DNA from 3 places in the Gordonibacter faecis genome. Region 1 is predicted to be linked to each of the others. Evidence: predicted binding sites of a transcription regulator. Region 1 holds the regulator's gene; each other region holds the start of a gene.

Region 1 (7,047 bases):
CTACATCGAAGCGGAGGACCAGGAGCACGTCCAGGAGGTGTTCTGGATGCTGCAGGATTTGCTCGATGACGATTTCGATGATGTATTCGAGATCGTTCTCACTGATCGCGGCAGCTCCTTCCTTGATTCCTCCAAGCTCGAGCTCGACAGGGATGGGAAGAAGCGCTGTAGCGTCTACTACTGTGATGCGCTCAGGTCCGACCAAAAGGGGTCGTGTGAGCGCGAGCACGCAGAACTCAGGAGGATCGTGAGAAAAGGCACCTCGCTCTTGAAGTTTGAGAAACGCGACATGCCACTCATCGCATCGCACATGAACTCGTACCTGAAGCCGGAACTCAATTTCGATTCGCCGCTGTCAAGGGCAATCAAAGTGCTCCCAGAGAACCTTCTCGTTGGGTACGGCATAGAGCTCATACCACCCGACGAAGTCGTTATGAAACCGAAATTAATCGAGCACATTCTGCAGCGGTAGCGGTGCGCTCGAACTGAGGAGCATACGGCCCAGACGGGTTTTAACCGTGGGAAGACCACAAAATCGTGTTGCCTTGCGGCACAGCCGTTGCGATAAGTCTTTCAATAGCAGATACAGGGCTTTAAACAGGTGCGTTCTTATACGGTGCTTCTTCACATTTTAAAGGCGAGCAGAGATTGTTGAATGAGTTAAGGAAACGAAAATGCGTTCCTTTACCTAGAGTTTGAAAGAGTAAAGGAAAAACACCTGCTCAAATCCATATTTCATGGACATTGTTTTTTCAACTGACCCAATAAAAGAAAAGGCTTTCGATTGTTCTAACTTTACATAAGATATGTTATCAATAATTTTGATTTTGGCTGAGGGGAGTGCTTAGCCCCAGGCGGAGGTGTTTTGGGCGGGTTCGGAAGTGGATCCGTTGAAGAGGTCGCCGTATTCTCCTGATTCGAGGGCTTCGAGGATCACGGGAGTTGCGAGATAGGCATAGACCGCCATGAGGACAAACGCGACTGCGCAAAATACGAGTGCTATGTAGCAGGAACGTTTAAGGTTTACTGCTGCAGTACGTATGGCACCTGACTTCTTAGTGAGTTCGTTGAGTTTTCTGAGCGCGATGAAACCGCATATAAAGCCCGCGCCACTCAAAAAGACGCCACCAATAAGCAGCGACACAGCGGCGGCAAGACTTGAAACCAAAATAAGGTTTTGCGCGGTTTTGAGTTCATGCATGTCTTGCTTGTTCGGCTGCGGGGTGTTTGAATTATGTCGTGGTGGCTCAGGCGAAATGGGCGCCTGAGGCGGTTGTGGCAGGCCATTATGCTCGCTCATACGGTGTTAGGTCCAATCTCTCTCAAAACAGGCCTTTTGACCTGCGGTTTTATAAACGAGGCTCTGAGAGCCGTTCTAAGGCCCTATGTTGCCTTCGGACGACTCCTAACCCATGAAAATGAAAGGTTTCCAATCGCCCACGAGGGAACTATACCATCTCACGAGCCTCAGCAACTTCCTCCGACTCCAAATCCATGGTAGCGGCATGGAGTCGGCGCAGACTTTCATCGAGTTCTGCACGTTGATACTCTAACACTGTTTCTTGCGCGCGCAGAATTTCTAACCTCTCAGCACGCGTCCGTTGGCCGCGGCGCTGCAACTTCACGTAATACTGGATACCTTCTATCGAAAGACCGCTTTTGCGAAGCGCATCAACAAACTGGAGCTGAGCCACATCTGCCTGCGAAAACGTTCTGACGCCGCGCTGATCGCGCGCGAGGTTCGGGAAGAATCCGCATTTGTCGTAATACCGAATAGTGAAAGCCGAAATGCCGGTGCGGTCGGAAACCTCGGCAATACCGAGACACGGCACGGTTGACGGATACAGCGCAGCTGCCGCCTCGCTCTGGTTGTCTTGCTGCACTACATCCTCCTTTATTCTGGACGAGCGTTTGTCCTCATCAGCAATCCCCCATAGTCCTGTCGTTTTAGGTTAGAGTAACTCTAAGCAATACGTAAGGAGGGGATTCTGCTCCAATAGAAATCGAACGACACACAGACAACAAGATAAGAGTGGTAACAGAAAGATGCTACCATTCCTTATGAAGCAACACCACTGCTGCCGAAACCACCCTCTCCCCGCTCAGATGAAGGAAGTTCTTCGCAGGGATTGAACGTGGCCTCTTCCACGCGCATGATGACCAGCTGAGCAATACGATCGCCGCGACGCACCGAAAACGGAGTGTGCGAATCAAGATTAATGAGCACCACCTTTATCTCACCGCGATAGTTGCTATCAATGAGACCAGGAGCGTTAACCACTGACACCCCGTGCTTAATGGCGAGCCCACTGCGTGGCACCACGAAGCCAGCATACCCAGCAGGCAGCGCCACCGCTATACCAGAGGGCACCAGCGCACGCTCGAAGGGAGCAAGTTCAACGTCACAAGTTGCACGCAGATCCACTCCCGCATCCCCTGGGTACGCACACACAGGAACAGGCAGTTCAGGATCAAGTTGTGTGAGCGGAATGGCAAGATTCGTCATAAGCGCAATCCTTCAAGAGCGGAAGCAAATTCCTCGACGTTTTGGAAATCTTTGTAGACGCTTGCAAAGCGCACGTAAGCCACATCGTCAAGCTTCGCGAGACGCGCAAGTGCCATGTCGCCAAGCTCCTTCGACCGAATTTCATTGCGCGAGGCATTGCGTAGTTCTGTCTCAATACTGTCGATAAGTGATGCTATCTGCTCAGGAGATATGGGGCGCTTCGCGCAGGCGGTAAGCAAGCCGCGCATAAGTTTCTGACGATCGTAGGCTTCCGAAGAACCGTCAGTTTTGATGACAATAAGAGGGTTGTCGCCCAGCCGCTCATAGGTAGTGAAACGGCGTCCGCAGTCGAGGCACTCACGACGGCGGCGGATGGCGGTACCATCTTCAGAAGGGCGAGAATCCACTACCTTTGATTCAATGTTTCCGCAGGAAGGGCAGCGCATAACGGCTCCTTTTACTCGATTTCCGCACAGCCTAACATACCAGATATTGTGCTTCAATCGACATCGCCGATCCCTTCAAAAAAACCGCCCCCACCCGTGACAAAATGACTTCGTTCTTTGCGATGAGCGCTTACAAGTTATTCAAAAGAGAAAGCGGGTGCTCCTGGGGTGGACAGGAGCACCCTGCAGCCACAGAAACGCAGCAATCTGTGGGTAAAGGAAAGAGGCCACTAGAGGCCAGCGAGTATACTTACCAAAGAAAAAAGCGTGAACGCGCAGCCAGCAAGAGCAGCTTGCCACGACTTCATACGATGATACGAACAGCCGGCGAGGCTTCCGTCACGCAACGTAAGAACAACCCCTTTTTCGCGAACATATTCGCGAACCGCACTTTGCGAAGAAAGATTCGATGCGGAAGTGTACTGCCTCACCTGTCCCGGGAACTCTATGATAGTAGCAGCTTGAGACACCGCGTCGAGCTGCGGGAGCAGGGCTGACGTGCCATCAATCGGACACCGCGTTTCAAAATTCTTCATCTTTCTGCCTCCTAGCTCTTGCGTAGAACCTTTGTTCGCATATATAATAGGACGAACAAAAGTTCATGTCAATACAAATTTAAAACATTTGTTCGCCGAGGAAAGGACAGAGCATGGCCGGTAAAGTGACGAAGCGGCAGCAGGCAGTGCTCGACTGCATCGAGGAATGCATTCGAGAAAAGGGCTACGGCCCCACGGTACGTGAGGTCTGCCAAAGTTTGGGTCTTTCCTCCCCCTCCACGGTTCATGTGCACCTGAAGGCGCTTGAAGACAAGGGGCTCATCAAGCGTGACCCGCTCAAGTCGCGCTCCATTGCACTCACTTACCCTCTTGATGCTGCGGAGGGCGCATCGAACGTGATCCAGCCAACCTTTGGCAAGGTGGTGAACGTGCCGCTCGTTGGTAATGTGGCTGCAGGTTCACCCATCCTCGCTGAAGAAAACATCACCGACACCCTTACGCTGCCCACCGACATCGTTGGCGATGCCCCGTCCTTCCTTCTGTCGGTGCGCGGCGAGTCCATGATTGAGGCCGGCATTAACGACGGTGACTACGTGGTGGTGAAAGAGCAGCCTGTGGCGAACAATGGCGACATCGTTGTAGCCATCATCGACGACGGTGCCACCGTGAAGCGCTTCTACAAGGAAAGCGACCATATTCGTTTGCAGCCTGAGAATTCAACGATGGATCCCATCATTACGACCGATTGTTCCATTGCAGGTAAAGTGGTCGCCGTGTTTCGGAGGCTGTAACTCCTGACTTTGAAGAGCACTACCGCCCCTTAGAGTTACTCTAAGGGGCGGTAGTAGGTACGTATTCAGGGGATTTACGCTTCTATCGAAAACGGGCGAAACAGGCCGGCATAGGATGGCGCCGCCAGCATAACGAGATGGGTTCCGTCCTCGCGATGTTCCTCGCTCACAATATGGCAGCGTTCATGCGCAAGCGATACCAGGTCTCCCCTGCTGTAAGGCAGAACAATATCCAAGTGCGCATCGCGCACCGAAGCGACACGGGCAATGCGGGCGACCAGTTCGTCAATCCCCTGCCCTGTCTCCGCAGATACAAGCACCGCCTGCGGGTGTCGCGACCTGAGCGCCGCTTGTTCCTCTTCATCCAGCAGGTCACACTTGTTGAATACCTCAACCCTGTCGACATCATGCGCGCCAATCTGGCCGAGCACATCCTCAACCGCTTCAATTTGTGCTTCGCGCTCGTCTGAGGAAGCATCCACCACGTGCAGCACCAGGTCTGCACCCGTGATCTCGTCAAGTGTGGATTTGAATGCCTCCACCAGCGTCGTCGGCAATTTCTGAATGAAGCCAACCGTGTCGGTAACGGTGATCTCGCGACCTTCCGGCAGTTCAAACTTGCGCGTGGTGGAGTCGAGCGTGGCAAACAGCTGGTCATAGCTGAGCACGCCAGCACCGGTCAACCGGTTAAGCAGGCTTGATTTGCCTGCGTTCGTGTAGCCCGCCAAGGCCACCTTAAACATGCCGCTGGCGTAGCGACTCTCGCGCTGAATTTTACGTACGTCGGCAAGATGCGCCAGCTCGCGTTTGATGGAGGTAATGCGTTTGCGCACCATACGACGGTCCACCTCAAGCTGGCTTTCGCCTTCACCGAAGCGGGAGCCCACGCCGCCACCCATGCGGTTCGAGGCCAGGTGAGCCCACATGCCACGCAAGCGCGGCAGCAGATACTCATTTTGGGCGAGCCGCACCTGCAAGCGACCCTCTTTACTGGTGGCATGCAAGGCAAAAATATCCAAAATGAGCGCCGTACGGTCGATGACCTTAACGTCGCGTCCCACTACTTTTTCCAAGTTAGCCTGCTGGGACGGCGTGAGTTCATCGTCGAATACCACCAGGTCGGCGGCATGTGCGCGAGCTAATTCGGCCACTTCTTCGGCTTTGCCGGTACCAACAAAGGTCTTCGGGTTGGGAGAATCAAGCTTTTGCGAGGTCACCGCCACCACGTCGGCCCCCGCTGTATCGACAAGGCGCTCAAGCTCGGCAAGCGACGAAGCCAACGGCCACGACGTTCCGGGGCGCTCCACGCCCACCAGGACGGCGCGCTCGCGGCGCTGTTCAGAAACGGAAGTCATTCCCCGCACAATAACGGATTCAAATTCGGACATGGGGCTATCCTTTCCCATAGTAAGTGAACGTTCGATATGAGAAACGATTAGCGTGGCTGCATACATGCTCCTGTCCGATTATCAATATATCACCTGTGCTCAGGCATTTCCTATGATAGCACAGCCGCCCTGTACGGCGTAAACCACCAGGAAACGAAAGTCCCTGAATATCAAGCAGCGCCCTGCGCCTTTATTAGGGCAAGTGCTTCCTCAGCAAGTGAATCGGCCACACCTTCAGTAGCATCAATCCAGTGGATGCGCTTATCCTTGCGAAACCACGTGCGCTGACGCTTCGCATAGCGATGGGTAGCCACTTTGATGCGCTCGATAGCCTCTTCGAGTGAGCACTTCCCTTCAAATGCTTCAACAATTTCCTTATACCCAATGGCTTGAGGCGCCGTCACCCCTTCATGGAAGCCCTGCGCAAGCAGCCCGCGCACCTCATCAACGAGCCCCGCCTCAACCATGGCATCCACCCGCGCATCAATGCGCGCACGTAAGACATCCGGTTCAACAGCCAAGCCCACGAACACCGCAGGCACCACTTGAGGAATCGACGCCAGCTTTGCACGCTGCTTTGCGTACGTTGTCCCGTCTTCCAAAAGCTCAAAGGCACGCACCACCCGCTTCACATCCGCAGGGGGAATGAGCGCCGCGCTGGCCGCATCGCGCTCATCAAGCAGCCGCCACAGCGCCTCCGCGCCCTCAACTTCGGCAATACGCATATAGTGCTCACGCACGGGATTGTTCACCTGCTCACCCTTGGGAAAGTCGTAGCCATCAAGCGCGGCGCGCACGTAGAAACCGGTGCCACCACAGAGCACCGCACGATGGCCACGCGCGTCAATGTCGCGAAAGCACGTGCGCGCAAACGTCTGGAAAAGAGCGGCTGAAAACGGCTCGCCAGGATCCACCAGATCAAAGCCATGATGTGGCACTAGGCGCTCAGAGACAGGCAGCTTACCGGTGCCAATATCCATCCCGCGATATATTTGCATGGAGTCCGCGCTTACCACTTCGCCATTGAGAACACCTGCCAGCTTTTGCGCAAGGTCCGTTTTGCCGGACGCAGTCGGGCCAACCACGCACACCACTGGCGCGTGTAAGGCGAGCACTTCAGACTCAGCGACCATCCACAACCTCACCAGCCAGATACCACGTCTTGGCCTCATCAACGCGCACACGAACGATACTGCCCGTCAGCTCATCAGCCGTTGCGCCTGCGGGCAGCGGCGCGTGCACTGTTTGATTTTTCGGACTCTTACCGGCCAAAAGGCCTGCATCGCGCTTTGACGCGCCTTCCACCAACACGTCCACTACCGAACCAAGGTCGGCCTGGTTGGCCTCAAAGGCCCGCGCCTGCACGAGATCCACCAGCCGGTCGAAGCGCTCCTGAATGACTTCGCGCGGCGTGGCGTC
Region 2 (7,047 bases), on a different contig from region 1:
CCACGCTAACTGCTCCTGACGCGCCCAACCTGGACGGCTTTGCGTTCGCCGGCTGGTACAACGAAGAAAGCTGTACAACAGCGTTTGACTTCTCGCAGCCGCTGACCGGCAATGTCAAACTGTATGCAAAATACGTCGGCCGCAGCGGCCTGCTTCCCACCACCGACGGCGGTGAGAATGCTTCCTGGAAACTCACCGATGACGGCACGCTGGTCATCTCATGCGAGCCAGGAGCTATCATCAAAGAACTGTGGGCGCCTGCGGATGAGTTCCGGGTTAACTACTGGGGCCCAATGCGCGACGAGGTAACCGCGGCAATAATGGAACCCAACGTCCAGGCGGAAAGTATGGCCAAGTGGTTCCAGGCTATGGTGAATCTCGAAGACGTTTCACGCGTTTACGTGCCCTCAGGGACGACAAGTCTGCGCAATACGTTTTCGAATTGCGCAAAAATTGTCAACTTGCCAGAGGACTTCACCATACCGTCTGGGGCGCAGATTGTGGACATGCATGATACGTTCATCAAATGCACGTCACTTACTAAGCTGCCCGATGGCCTACGTATTCCCGATTCGGTTCAATACACCGACGGCATGTTGTTTGGCTGCACCTCGCTCACGACACTTCCGGCTGGTTTCAATTTGCCAGCAAGCCTGATTAACGCAGAAAACATGTTCTGCCTTTCAGGTTTGACGACGCTTCCTGCAGGTTTTGAAATACCTCAGCATGCGCAAAACCTCGCGTATATGTTTGCAAACACTCCGCTGACATCGCTACCTGCCAGTTTCCGCATAACGGGTGATGTGACCAGCTGTTCCAGGATGTTTTCAGGATGTGAGTCACTGCGTTTTCTTCCGGAGGGTTTCTCTGTTCCGGTGAATGTGAGCAACGCTGGTGGGATGTTCCGCGGCTGTCGTTCGCTTGAGAGTTTGCCTGAGGGCTTTGCCATTGAGGGTGCAAACACAGACGTGGCACAAATGTTCATGAACTGCCCGAAGCTTTGCTCACTTCCTGCTAGTTTTAAGTTGCTTGCCTTGAAGAACGGGGAAGCGGCAGGCTTAGAGACGATGTTTGGCATGGCTACAGACTTTCCGGGCTTCAGCTCTGAGACGCTGACTACCTGGTATGCGGGCGCAACAGAAGATGTGCTTGGTGCCGATTATTGGCTTACTACCTACAATCGTACATTAGTTACGGCGAACGACCCGCTGCCTGCAAATACCTACAAGGTTACATTTAAGTTGGCGGATTCGGTCGGTGCGGTACCGGTCGAGTGGATGAAGGTTTTGGTCACGACAGGAGAAGATGGAAGCGCGCATGTGGTTGATCCCGGTGTGCCTCAGCGTTTCGGTTATATCTTCTCTGGATGGAAAACAGCCGACGGGACTGCCTTCGACTTCTCTTCTGCCATCACGCAGGATATGGAACTTATTGGCGAGTATGTCTTGAGTGTCGACATCGATGTGCCGCTTGCGGCGAAGGTGGAGGTTGACTCGTCGGGGAATGTGACGCCGGCGGTTTTCAAGATGCGGTCGAATACGCCGGTGGCGTTGTCGATTGCGTCGGTGTCGTCCGAGGCGGCTTCGGGTGCGGAGAAGCTGTTCCCAAATGCTGCCGAGCGCGCGGGGGTGCAGGTGCGCGTCAAGGTGGGTCAGGATGAAGCTTTGCTTGCCTTTGACGAGTCGAAGGGTCCGCTGAGCAACCTTCCTGCAGCCACGGTTTCGTCGCCAACTCTAGTGGACGCCGAAATAGGCCTCAATCGCAACGGCGCCCAACTCGACTTCCAGCCAGGCGAAGATATCACCTCGTTCGCAAAGCTGATTTGGACGATTGTTCCTGAGTTGTAAATTCTTCCCCGATCTATGCGAGTCGGGGGAGGCAATGGGGTATGCCGGGCGGGGTTTGGCGAAAACCATCCCGCTCGGCACTTTCTTCCCCATGCAATCCGCAACCTTCCTCCCCTCAGTCATTCGCACCCCAGGATCCTCCTTCCTGGGGTGCTTCGGTATATTCGATACCACTCTATAAATAGGTAAGGCGCGCGCCCGCTAAGGTGGCCGCGAAGCCCCCCGAAGTTGACGAAACGCGGCATCGTTTGCAGTTCCTTTGGAGTATGGTGGCGCATTTGACGGGTGTGATAGAATAATCGGCTGGAATTGCTGTATCTGGAAGGGACCGGTATATGTCTGGGCATTCAAAGTGGGCTACAACGAAACATCGCAAGGCGGCGCAGGACGCGAAGCGCTCGGCCTTGTTCTCCAAGCTGTCGCGCAACATCACGGTGGCGGCGAAAGAAGGCGGCGACCCGAACCCCGACAACAATGCGTCGCTCGCGGCCGCCATCGAAAAGGCCAAGGGCTACTCCCTGCCGAAGGATAAGATCAAAGTTGCCATTGACAAGGCGTTTGGCACTGGCAAAGACGCCGCGAACTACGAAACGGTGGTCTACGAGGGCTACGGCCCGGCCGGCGTCGCCGTGTACTGCGAGGCGCTGACCGACAACCGCAACCGCACGGCTGCCGACGTCCGCAGCGCGTTCTCGCACGCGGGCGGCAACCTGGGCACGTCGGGCTCCGTGGCGTTCATGTTCGAGCGCAAGGGCCAGATCATGGTGTCGAAAGAGGTGGAAACGGGCGACAAGAAGAACCCCGTGAAGCCAAACGGCGCCGCTGCCGACGAGGAAGAGTTCATGTTGGCCGTGGCCGAGGCCGGCGGCGACGACTACGAGGACGCCGAGGACGAGTGGATTGTCTACACGGCGGCCACCGACCTCATGGCCGTGAAGAACGCGCTGGAAGAGGCCGGCATCGAGACGAAGGGTGCCGAGCTGACCATGATTCCCTCCACGCCCGCCCAGGTGAGCGTGTCGGACGCGAAGAAGGTCATGCGCCTGATCGACCGTCTGGAAGAGCTCGAAGACTTGCAGAACGTGTACCACACCATGGACATCACGGACGAAATCGCCGAAGCGCTGGACGAATAACGCGCCTGCGAGAGTGTGAGTGGAAGCCGCCGGAAGCCGAGAAGGCCCGGCGGCTTTTTTTGTTGGGGGGTCCGCTCAGGCAAGCGGATTCGTTTCCTTCGTTGCATTTCTGAGGTTTCGGGTTTCCTTCCGTGGGTTCTGTGCTAGAATAAGTGCGAACAAACGTTTGCACTTGGTGAAGGGATAGCATGGCGCGTACGGAACGGATCATACTTGGCATTGACCCGGGGTTGGCGAACACGGGGTGGGGCGTGGTGGCGCAGCGCGGCTCGCGGCTGTCGTGCGTTGCGTATGGCTGTGTGTCCACGTCAAAGGATCGTCCGCTCGCGCAGCGCCTGCGCAAAATCCACGAGCAGATGGCCGCCGTTATTGCGCGGTTTGAGCCCACGTGTGTGGGTATTGAAACCGTGTGGTTCGGCGCGAACGTGCAGAGCGCCTTTGCCACGGGGCAGGCGCGCGGCGCGGCGCTGGTTGCGTGCGCCGAGCATGATTTGCAGGTGGAAGAATTCTCACCCAGCCAGATTAAGTTGGCGGTGGTGGGCACGGGCTCGGCCGAAAAGGACCAGGTGCAGTATATGGTGCGCCAACTCTTGGCGCTTGAAGACGTGCCGCGGCCCGATCACGCGGCCGACGCGTTGGCGGCTGCCGTCTGCTTCACCACGCACGAGGGGCTGGCTGATGCACGAGTGCGTGCCGAGGCGCTTGAGCGTGCGGCGCGGCAACCGTCCGGCCGGTGTGGAGCGGTGGGCGTTGACGCGCGAGTTGCCGCAGCGAAGGGAGTACGTTCATGATTGCGTTTCTGAAAGGCACGCTGGTTGGCAAGACGGCGTCAACGGCGTTTATCGAGGTGGGCGGCATTGGCTATGCGGTAGGTATGTCACAGTCGGGGCTCTCGAAGCTGCCCGCTGCCGGCGCGCCGGTGGAAGTGCACACCTACTTACAGGTGCGCGAGGACGCGCTGGCGCTCTACGGGTTTTTGTCGCTGGAGGAAAAAGCGCTGTTCGAGCGCCTTATTGCTGTGGGAGGCGTGGGGCCGAAGGTGGCGTTGGCGGCGCTCTCGGCGTTCTCCCCGCAGGCGCTTGCTTCGGCTATTGCTGCACAGGACGTGGCAGCGGTACAGCGCATTCCCGGGGTGGGCAAGAAGACGGCCTCGCGCATTATTTTGGAGTTGAAGGGGTCGCTCGATCAAGGGTTGGAAGGGCTCTTCGACGAGGGTGCGCCGGCTGCGGTCACCGATGCCGGTGTGCAGGGTGCCGTGGAGGCGCTGCTGTCCATGGGTTTCACCTCGGCGGAAGCCGATATTGCGTTGAAGGGCGCGCCTGCGGGAGCCGACGAAGGCGTACTGATACAATACGCCTTGAAACGACTGGGATCGTAAGCACGAGGCGAACTGGGATAGGACCGTATGACGCGCGAAGATGTTGAAATAGAGGGATTGGGCTATGTGGCCGACGACGAGCCAGCTGAGGCGCGCTCGCGTGCGGTGACGCCTGAGCTGACCGAGGATGATCTCGCGCTCGACCGCAGCCTGCGCCCGAAGCGCCTCGGCGACTACCTGGGACAAACGAAAATCAAGGAGTCGCTCGCCATCCTCATTGAGGCAGCGCGGGCGCGCGGCGATGTAGTCGACCACATTTTGTTCTCGGGCCCGCCGGGTTTGGGTAAGACCACCCTTGCCACCGTGGTGGCCAACGAGTTGGGCGCGAATATTCGCACCACCAGTGGCCCTGCCATTGAGCGCACGGGAGATTTGGCCGCCATCCTCACGAACCTTGAGGAAGGCGACGTGCTGTTCATCGACGAGATTCACCGCTTGAATCGCATGGTGGAAGAGGTGCTGTATCCGGCGCTGGAGGATTTCGCGCTGGATATTGTGGTGGGCAAGGGTCCTGCCGCGCGCTCCATTCGGTTGGACTTGCCGCGCTTCACGCTGGTGGGCGCCACCACGCGCACGGGCCTTCTCACGGGGCCGCTGCGCGACCGCTTTGGTATCTGCTTCCGCTTGCAGTACTACGCGCCCGAGGAGTTGGCTTCCATCGTGCGCCGCTCAGCCGCCATCTTGGGCGTGGATATTGTCGAAGAGGGCGCACTGGAAATTGCTCGTCGTAGCAGAGGTACCCCACGTCTGGCGAACCGCCTGCTCAAGCGCGTACGCGACTGGGCGCAGGTGCGCGGCGACGGTGTGATTGATGAAGATGTGGCCGCACAGGCGCTCAGCTTCTTCGAGGTGGATTCCTTGGGGTTGGACGCCGTGGATAATCGCATTTTGGAGTTGCTAGCGGTGCAGTTCGGTGGACGTCCCGTGGGCCTGACCACCTTGGCCTCGGCGCTGTCGGAAGACCCTGATTCGCTTGAGGATGTGTACGAGCCCTACCTCATGCAGCAAGGCCTTATGGTGCGCACGCCCAAAGGCCGCGTCGCCACCGCCCGCGCCTACGAGCATCTGGGCATTCCAGCACCAACGGCGTAGCGGGAGGTGGGAGCCAGGCCGCTGCTTGTCGTTCGCTGATATGACGAGGTAACGTATAAGGAGATTACATGCTGACGCAAGATTATCTGATGCGTATTCTTTTGCAGTTCGCGGAAATCGTGCGCCGCAGTTGGACGAAGGCGCGCAAGGAGCACGACCCGAAGGCGGCGGCCGACATGCTGGAAGACGCAGTAGGGGAGGCTACTGACATCGACGGCGGCGTGCTGTTGTCTCTGTCGCCGGAGTCCATTGCCAGTGTCATGCAGGTGTCGGGCGTCGATCCTCAAATCAGCGGCTACATTGCCCGCAGCTTGCTTCTGGCCTCGGCGTATCTGAATGAAGCAGGCGAGCATGCGCTGGCGGCCGTGCGCGCCGACCAGGCTCGTGCCATCGCTGACGCCTACGGCCTTGACCTTCCCACTACTGCTGAGGAAATGGAAAGCCTGCTGGCTGACGACGCTGATGTTGAGGTGGAAGAGGCTGAGCCCATCCTCGCGCTGCTTGGCTTCGAAGAGGGCCCGGCTGCTGCCCCAAGCCCCTTGGTAGCCGAAGCCCCCGAGGATTCGCGCGCCTGATTTAGATTGACGAAATCTGAGGCATTTCGGTAAACGAACCTCAGATAAAGGTTGATAAACGGCCGAAAAGAGGCAAGGCGATACGCGGTTTGCGCCCGCTCCGCACGCGCGGCCGCCCTTCTCTGGTCACGCACGGTACGCTATCATGGAGGCATCATTTTGCACGGAAGGGAATCCACGGGAGGGGAACCCGCGTGTCGGTCAACAAGGCGAAAATGCTGCTGCAGTCGTTGCGGTGGTACCATCTGGGCTTCGCATTCGTGTGGGCTGTCACGTTCGCGGGCTTGTCTCCAGCGGGCGGCGGCCCGTTCGAGGGGCAGCGCCTCTTTAGCCTGAGCGACCAGGCGTGCGCTATCGCCGCCATCGGTTTCGCCGTGCTCTACGAGCGTCGACGCATACCCTTTCCGCCTCGCTTCTCGGCGTTGGTTGGTGTGCTGCTGGCGGCAGGAGCGGCAACCTATTACCTTGCATCATCGGGCTATGTGCCTGCGCAATCGGGCGCGCTGGTTGCAGGCGTGCTGGTGGGCCTCGGCTTGGGTGCTTCCTACGTATTGTGGCAGCAGTTCTTCGCGTCCGAGGGTGCCTCGCGCACGGCTATCTATATACCGCTCTCGGCACTGCTCTCGGTCGCGCTGAGCGCGCTTGTCTCCGTTTTGCCTGATGCAGCGCGCGTCGCATGCTCGGTGGTCGTGCTGCCTCTGGCCGCAGCTTTATCGTTGCGCCTCTGCTTGCGTGAGATTGTGCCCGCCGACCCGACACCTCACATGACGGCCGCCTCCGCCCGCGCCACGGTGCGCGCGCTCTGGAAGCCGGTGTTCTGCACGTGCGCCATCGGCTTTGTGTGGAAGCTCGTGTCGCATCTGTTTGACGTGCCGGGCGGCGCTTCGTCTACGCCCATCTTGGCGGGCATGGCGCTGGCGGTGGCGGTCGTGGCGCTTATTGAGCTGTTCTCGGAGACGGGCTTTGCGGTATTGCGCGTTTACCAGGTGCTGTTTCCGCTTATCACGGGCGCGTTCCTC
Region 3 (7,047 bases), on a different contig from region 1:
CCGCGGTGATTTACGGCGCGTATCTGCTGGTGACGTATTTCGCCAGCAAGGGCATCATTCGCTCTTCACTGGGAAGCAAGCTTCTGGGGTAGGGAAGCGTGCGCAACCCCCCGTCATCCTGCAGAGGCGCCGTTGGTGTACCCCTGTGTCATCCTGAGCGGAGCGAACGCAGTGAGCGTAGTCGAAGGATCCCGAACGGCGCCAGCAGGAATACCCCCAGCTAACGCCACACGGGATCCTTCCCCTGCGGGACTAGCTTCGCGTCGCGACTACGGCGCTTCGCGCCTCCGCTCAGGATGACAGGGGGATACTGGCGGCGTTCCGCTCGGGATGATAAAGGTATCTTTGATCAGGGAGCAGGGGAAATCCCGATGGACAGGTGCGGGGGGTTTGGTAAAATGTTTGCCATGGTTGACTCCCCTCAGACAGCGAAGCGCCGCGTGCGCGAGAAGCGCACCATCTCGCAGATGGTGGTGCTGTACTGCGCCGGTAACCATGAGGCGGCCGCGCGCACCGAGACGGCGCATTGTGGCGCGCGGGTGTGTCCGGCGTGTGCTGAGCTAGACGCCTACGCCGTGCTGCGCACGGAGCGCTGTCGCAAGATGGAGGTCAAAACCTCGTGCGAACAGTGTGGCAACCATTGCTATGCTCCCGACAAGCGCGAAGCCGTACGTGCGGTCATGCGCTACGCCGGCCCGCGCATGCTCTTGCATCATCCCGTGGCGGCTGTTCGCCACCTGCTCGGTCGCTGAACCACAGCCCTAAATTCGCCAGCCGGCTAGTCTGCCGGCTCGTCGGAACCTTCGCCTGCCGAATTCGCCTCACAGTTCGCCTGCTGAACCTTCCTCCCGTTCGCTCGTTTCCTCATCCGTTTCCCAAACGTCGTTGTTTGCACCACCCCCCTGTGCAGTTCGCGGTACAATGGGCACAAGGTTCTGCGACAGGTGCGGCGAGGAAAGGGAAGGCATGCTTGGCAAGGTCGACGCGCTGTTCGCGCGCTTGGAGGACGTCATGGCGTTCCAAGCCATTCGCCAAGGCCTCATTCTTACTATTCCGGTGCTGTTGGTGGGTTCCTTCTGTCTGATTTTTCTCAACCTGCCGTTCGCGTCTTATCAGGTGTTTCTGAGTTCTGTTCCGCTGTTTGAACGCGTGCTGAACCTGGCGTACGACGCCACGATGGGTATTTTTTCGCTGTATGTGGCCGTGGCCATTGCGCTGCGTTATGCGAACGCAAGCGCCGAGCGGTTCGGTGGTTTCTTCGTGCAGGGCGCGCCCTTTGCGGCGCTGGCGGCGTATCTGGCGTTCGTTGGCTTTGGTACTGAGGCATTCAACCTGGTGGTGCTCAGCACGCGGTCGCTATTCATAGCCATTGTGACTGGCCTCGGTTCGTCCATGCTGTATTGTCGCCTGATGCGTCTGCGCCGCGCGAAGCGGCTCTATGGCGACAGCATGGACGATGTGTTCAACCAAGCGGTGTCGGCGCTCATGCCCATTGCTGTGGTGATCCTCGCATTTGCGCTGGTGAACGTGCTGGTGGCGCACCTGGCGGGCGTGAGCAGCGTGGAAGAGCTGCTGTTCAAGGGAGTGAGCGCGCTTTTTCCGCTGGCCACGGCTACGCTTGGCAGTGGGCTTTTGTACCTCTTAATGAACAACGTCATGTGGTTCTTCGGCATCCATGGCGGCAATATGCTGGACGGCGTGGCGCAAAGCGTGTTCGTGCCGGGTACGGCGGCGAATGCGGCGGCGCTGGCGGCAGGGGAGGCGCCGACGCATATTGTGACAAAGACGTTTCTGGACGTGTTTGCCTCGATTGGTGGTGCTGGGGCGCTTCTGGCCCTGCTCATTGCGATTCTGCTGTTTGGACGACGGCGCAGTGCGCGGCGCCTGTCCACGTTTGCGGCCGTGCCTATGGTGTTCAACATCAGCGAAATCATGCTGTTTGGCCTGCCGGTGGTGTGGAATCCGGCGCTGTTTATCCCGTTTATTGCCGTGCCCCTGGTGAATATGGTAGTGGCGTACGCGGCCACGGCGGCGGGTCTTGTGCCGCTGACGGTGGTGGATGTGTCGTGGACAACGCCGCCGTTGGTGGGCGGGTATGTTGCCACCGGGTCGATGGCGGGCGCGCTGCTGCAGCTGGGATGCATCATGCTTGATGTGGTGCTTTACCTGCCGTTTCTTCGCCGCTATGAGCGTTCGGCCGACGACCGTGCGCGCCGGGAGTACGCGGCGCTGCTTGCCACGTTCCAAGATGCTGAACGTTCGGGTCATGAGGTGGAACTCATCGCTACGGCGGGGCCGCAGGGGGCGCTGGCCCGTTCGCTTTCCGAGGATGTGCGGCATGCGGTGGTCACGCGGTCGTTTGTCTTGCACTATCAGCCGCAGTTCAACGCCGTGGGCGAGGCGGTGGGGGCAGAGGCGCTGCTGCGCTTTGAGCATCCGGTGTATGGGATGCTGTATCCGCCGCTCGTGCTGGAACTGGTCAAAGAGGTGGGCGTGGAGCGCGACTTGGAGCGCGCGGTGTTCGATCGGGCGCTCGATGAGGCGCTGGCGGTGGAAGCGCTTGCGCACGAGGGCGCGCTGGCGGCGAACTTCTCCGTGAGCGTGAACGCCACGGCCACGCTGCTGCAGGACGCGGAGTCGGTCGACTTTATTATTGCTGCACTGCGGGCGCGCGGCCTGGACGCGGGGCGTGTAGTGGTGGAGGCCACGGAGCGCGAGGCGCTGCGTTGGGACGCGGACGCGTCGGGGCTGCTGCGTCGCTTGGCGGACGCGGGCGTGCCGCTTGCCATCGACGACTTCTCCATGGGTCGCACGTCGTTCCAGTACCTGGAAACCAGCGTGTTTTCCGTGGTGAAGCTTGACGGCACCATTGCCAAAGGTGTCATGGAAAACGAACGCTACGCCGAAATTGTGGCTTCCATCACGCAACTTTCCGAGCAACTGGGCTTCACGGTGCTGGCTGAGTACGTGGAAACCGCCGAACAACGCGACCGCTTGAAAGAACTCGGCTGCTCCTACTTTCAAGGCTACCTCTACGCCCCCGCCCTCCCATTCAACGAAATGGTAGAACGGGTGCGGGTGAATACCCCCTTGTCATCCTGACGATTTACTGCTGGCACAACCCTTTGTCATCCTGAGCGGAGCGCCGTCAGGCGCGGAGTCGAAGGATCCCGTGCGGCGTGAGCAGAAAGGCTTACGGTTGGCGCCGCTTGGGATGACAGGTCGGTAGGAATCGAACAGTTTGTGCTCAGAATTTGAACGAATGGGGCGAACGGATGTTTTCGCCCTTGGTTGTGCTTGGCTGCGCTAGAATGGACGATTACACGGAAATGATAGTTTTCCGGTAGCCATAGTTTCGGCCGCCGCACGATAGAAAGAGCATACGCACTATGGGACAAAACGCCATTGTTATTAAAGGTGCTCGCGAGCACAACCTGAAAGATATTGACCTCATTATTCCGCGCGACGAACTGGTGGTTATTACGGGTTTGTCGGGCAGTGGCAAGTCGAGCCTCGCCTTCGACACGATGTATGCCGAAGGCCAGCGACGCTACGTGGAAAGCCTCTCCAGCTACGCGCGTATGTTCCTGGGGCAGATGAGCAAGCCGGACCTCGACAGCATTGACGGTCTGTCGCCGGCCGTGTCCATCGACCAGAAAACCACCTCCAAAAACCCGCGCTCCACGGTGGGCACGACCACAGAAATATACGACTACCTGCGCCTTCTGTTCGCACGCGTGGGTGTGCCGCACTGTCCGGAATGCGGGCGCGTCATCAAGAAGCAAACCACCGACCAGGTGACCGACGAAATTTTGTCCCTCGCGCCGGGTGCGAAGGCCATCATCATGGCCCCGGTGGTGGCGGGCCGCAAGGGTGAGTTTACGAAGCTGTTCGCCGACCTGCAGAAAGAGGGCTTTAGTCGCGTGCGCATCGACGGCGAAATTGTGAAACTGGACGGCGAGCCGCGCACGCTGAACAAGAAGATCAAGCACTTCATTGACGTGGTGGTGGACCGCGTCCAGCTGAAAGAGAGTGCCACGAGCCGCATCGCTGAGGCCGTGGAGTTGGCCACGAAGTTGGCTGATGGGCGCGTGCTCGTGCAGGTGCTGGGCGACGACGGCCAGCCGCTCGGCGAAAGCGGCGGCAAGTCGTCGGGTGCCACGGGTGGTTTGGGCGAGGGGGAGCACCTGTTCTCGCTCGCGCTCGCGTGCCCCGAGCACGGCCACTCCATGGACGAGCTGCAACCGCGTGACTTCTCGTTCAACGCGCCTTACGGCGCCTGCCCCGATTGCCTGGGCATCGGCAGTCGTGAGGAAGTGGATCCCTCGCTGGTGATACCCGACCCGTCGCTCACGCTGGCAGAAGGCGTGGTTGCGCCGTTTAAGACGGGCAACTACTACCCGCAGGTGCTGCGCGCCGTGGCCCACCACATGGGCGTGGATGAGAACACTCCGTGGGAAGACATGCCGAAGAAGGCGCAGGATGCGCTGCTCTACGGCCTGGGCGACACCAAGGTGCGCGTCGACTACGTGACGGTGGATGGCCGCGAGACGTACTGGTATATCGAGTGGGAGGGTGCGCTTGCCGCCGTGCAGCGTCGCTATCAGGAGGCTCAGTCGGACAATCAGCGCGAGAAACTGTCCGAGTATTTCGCCATTGTGCCTTGTCAGACGTGCGGTGGTAAGCGCTTGAAGCCTGAAATCCTAGCCGTGACGGTGGCTGACAAGTCTATTCATGACGTAACCGAAATGAGTGCGGCGGACTCGCTTGAGTACTTCGAGGGGCTGTCGTTCCACGGTGCGGAGGAACACATCGCGGGACCCATCGTGAAGGAGATCAAGGCGCGCCTGCGCTTCTTGGTGGACGTGGGCTTGGACTACCTCACGCTTGAGCGCGCCACCGCCACGCTTTCGGGCGGCGAGGCGCAGCGTATTCGTCTGGCTACGCAGATTGGTGCGGGTCTCATGGGCGTGCTCTACATTTTGGACGAACCCTCCATTGGCCTGCACCAACGCGACAATGAGCGGCTTATTGCCACGCTTGAGCGCTTGCGCGACTTGGGCAACACGGTGATTGTGGTGGAACACGACGAAGACACTATCCGCAGCGCCGACTACGTCATTGACATAGGGCCCGGCGCGGGCGAACACGGTGGCCAGGTGGTGGCCGCCGGCAAGCCGGATGAAATTGTGAAGTTCGACGGCTCGCTCACGGCGGACTATCTGTCTGGGCGGCGCACCATCCCCGTACCTGAGAAGCGCCGCAAGCCGCGCCGCGGCTCGCTCAAGCTGACGGGCGCGACAGAGAACAACCTGAAAAACGTGACGCTGGAAGTGCCCTTCGGCACGCTCACCGTGGTGACGGGCGTGTCCGGTTCGGGTAAGAGTTCGCTGGTCACCGATACGCTGGCACCGGCGCTGGCAAACCGCGTAAACCATGCGCACCGACGCTCGGGCAAGTACAAGAAAATTACCGGGCTCGATAAGATCGACAAGGTTATCAACATCGACCAGAGTCCTATCGGACGCACGCCGCGCTCGAACCCTGCTACCTACATTGGGCTATGGGATGACATTCGCGCGCTGTTTGCCTCCACGCAGGAATCGAAGGCGCGCGGCTACGGGCCAGGGCGTTTCTCGTTCAACGTGAATGGCGGCCGCTGCGAGGCCTGCAAGGGCGACGGTCAGATCAAAATTGAGATGCACTTTCTGCCCGACATTTACGTGCCCTGCGAGGTGTGCGGCGGTGCGCGCTACAATCGCGAAACGCTGCAGGTGACGTATCGCGGCAAGAACATTGCCGAGGTGTTGGACATGACCGTGGACGATGCGCTCGCGTTCTTCGAGAACATTCCGGGCATCAAGCGCAAGCTGCAAACGCTGCATGACGTGGGCCTGGGCTACATTCGTCTGGGCCAGCCCGCCACCACGCTTTCCGGCGGCGAGGCGCAGCGCGTGAAGCTGTCGAGTGAGCTGCAGCGCCGCCAGACTGGCAAGACGTTCTACATTCTGGACGAGCCCACCACGGGCCTGCACTTCGAGGACGTGCGTCAGCTGCTGGAAGTGCTTGAGCGCCTGGTGGATGCTGGGAATACCGTGCTGGTGATTGAGCACAACCTCGACGTCATCAAGTGCGCCGACCGCATTATCGACCTCGGCCCCGAAGGCGGCGACCGTGGCGGCACCATAGTAGCCCAAGGCACCCCCGAAGAAGTAGCCCAGGTGGAGGAAAGCTACACGGGCCAATTCGTGAAACGTATGCTTTAGCGTTCCGGCGGCTTACAGCCGCCGGAACTTCTATAGCGAGAGGCTGCAACAAGAGTCTCTAGCCCCGCTTCAAAAAATGTGACGCGCTTACGCGTTACCGAATACGCCACAAGATGACCTGCCCTCCCTATCACCATGACGAGGGCTCCTTCATGTACGATAAACCTAACTAAAAAGGTAATTTTCGTAGGGGTGCTTCACGAAGCGCCCTCTCCGCCGTAGGCGGAGTATACAACCATGACCTGCGTTCTCAGTTCTTTTCTCGGCGCGCCTGTGCGCTTCTTCCTCAAACCCTTCTCTCCATCCCTAAAAATCACCATGCCTTGTCACGTGTTTCCGGTGATTTCGGGCGCGTTCGGCCTCCCTATACTTTTTTGCCAGATGGTGGAAAAGCGAGAGGAGGATTCATATGTGTTTTCGACCTGCAGACGTAAAAGCCCAGGCCAACATCTGTCCTGCGTGCGGTGCGGAGAATCTGGAGTACGCGGCTATCTGCGACAGCTGCGGCGCGGAGCTTGACGGGCCCAGTGGTGACACGGCTGACGGAGCTCCCCTGGGTATTCCGACCCCGCCGGGTGCCCCGGCGGCACCTAAAGCTCCGAGCGCTCCAAAAGCTTCGCTCGGTTAAACAAGCTAAGGGGGCGGTGCTGCAAAGGCATTGCCAAACGAGCCCACCGGCTTGATAAAAGGCGCGTGCTAGCAGCCGCGCGACGGTACGGCGAGATACGGAGGAGGAGACGTGGAAAACGCCCAAGCAACCAACGAAAGCGGAACCAAGAAG

The links. Region 1 encodes LexA, which represses DNA repair genes until DNA is damaged. Its sites were predicted from a motif close to CNAACANNTGTTNG; they were not measured.
Region 2: a site for LexA is predicted at 3,139-3,152, ahead of ruvC (crossover junction endodeoxyribonuclease RuvC). Genes of this name have one in related genera too.
Region 3: a site for LexA is predicted at 3,269-3,282, ahead of uvrA (excinuclease ABC subunit UvrA). Genes of this name have one in related genera too.

Annotation. Positions count from the first base shown of each region.
Region 1 covers NZ_JASJEU010000003.1:110,237-117,283, reverse strand. Annotated here, with positions in the region: gene QNJ86_RS00795 (helix-turn-helix domain-containing protein) at 1-472, shown strand, start outside; gene QNJ86_RS00790 (hypothetical protein) at 845-1,300, opposite strand; gene QNJ86_RS00785 (MerR family transcriptional regulator) at 1,449-1,883, opposite strand; gene dut (dUTP diphosphatase) at 2,060-2,506, opposite strand; gene nrdR (transcriptional regulator NrdR) at 2,503-2,952, opposite strand; gene QNJ86_RS00770 (hypothetical protein) at 3,183-3,488, opposite strand; gene lexA (transcriptional repressor LexA) at 3,602-4,240, shown strand; gene hflX (GTPase HflX) at 4,315-5,628, opposite strand; gene miaA (tRNA (adenosine(37)-N6)-dimethylallyltransferase MiaA) at 5,799-6,761, opposite strand; gene miaB (tRNA (N6-isopentenyl adenosine(37)-C2)-methylthiotransferase MiaB) at 6,751-7,047, opposite strand, start outside.
Region 2 covers NZ_JASJEU010000013.1:285,225-292,271, forward strand. Annotated here, with positions in the region: gene QNJ86_RS07625 (leucine-rich repeat protein) at 1-1,847, shown strand, start outside; gene QNJ86_RS07630 (YebC/PmpR family DNA-binding transcriptional regulator) at 2,183-2,983, shown strand; gene ruvC (crossover junction endodeoxyribonuclease RuvC) at 3,172-3,774, shown strand; gene ruvA (Holliday junction branch migration protein RuvA) at 3,771-4,361, shown strand; gene ruvB (Holliday junction branch migration DNA helicase RuvB) at 4,389-5,453, shown strand; gene QNJ86_RS07650 (hypothetical protein) at 5,522-6,028, shown strand; gene QNJ86_RS07655 (hypothetical protein) at 6,223-7,047, shown strand, end outside.
Region 3 covers NZ_JASJEU010000024.1:80,786-87,832, reverse strand. Annotated here, with positions in the region: gene QNJ86_RS12215 (ABC transporter permease) at 1-92, shown strand, start outside; gene QNJ86_RS12210 (nitrous oxide-stimulated promoter family protein) at 372-752, shown strand; gene QNJ86_RS12205 (PTS sugar transporter subunit IIC/EAL domain-containing protein) at 967-3,102, shown strand; gene uvrA (excinuclease ABC subunit UvrA) at 3,390-6,266, shown strand; gene QNJ86_RS12195 (zinc-ribbon domain-containing protein) at 6,676-6,894, shown strand; gene QNJ86_RS12190 (molybdopterin-containing oxidoreductase family protein) at 7,006-7,047, shown strand, end outside.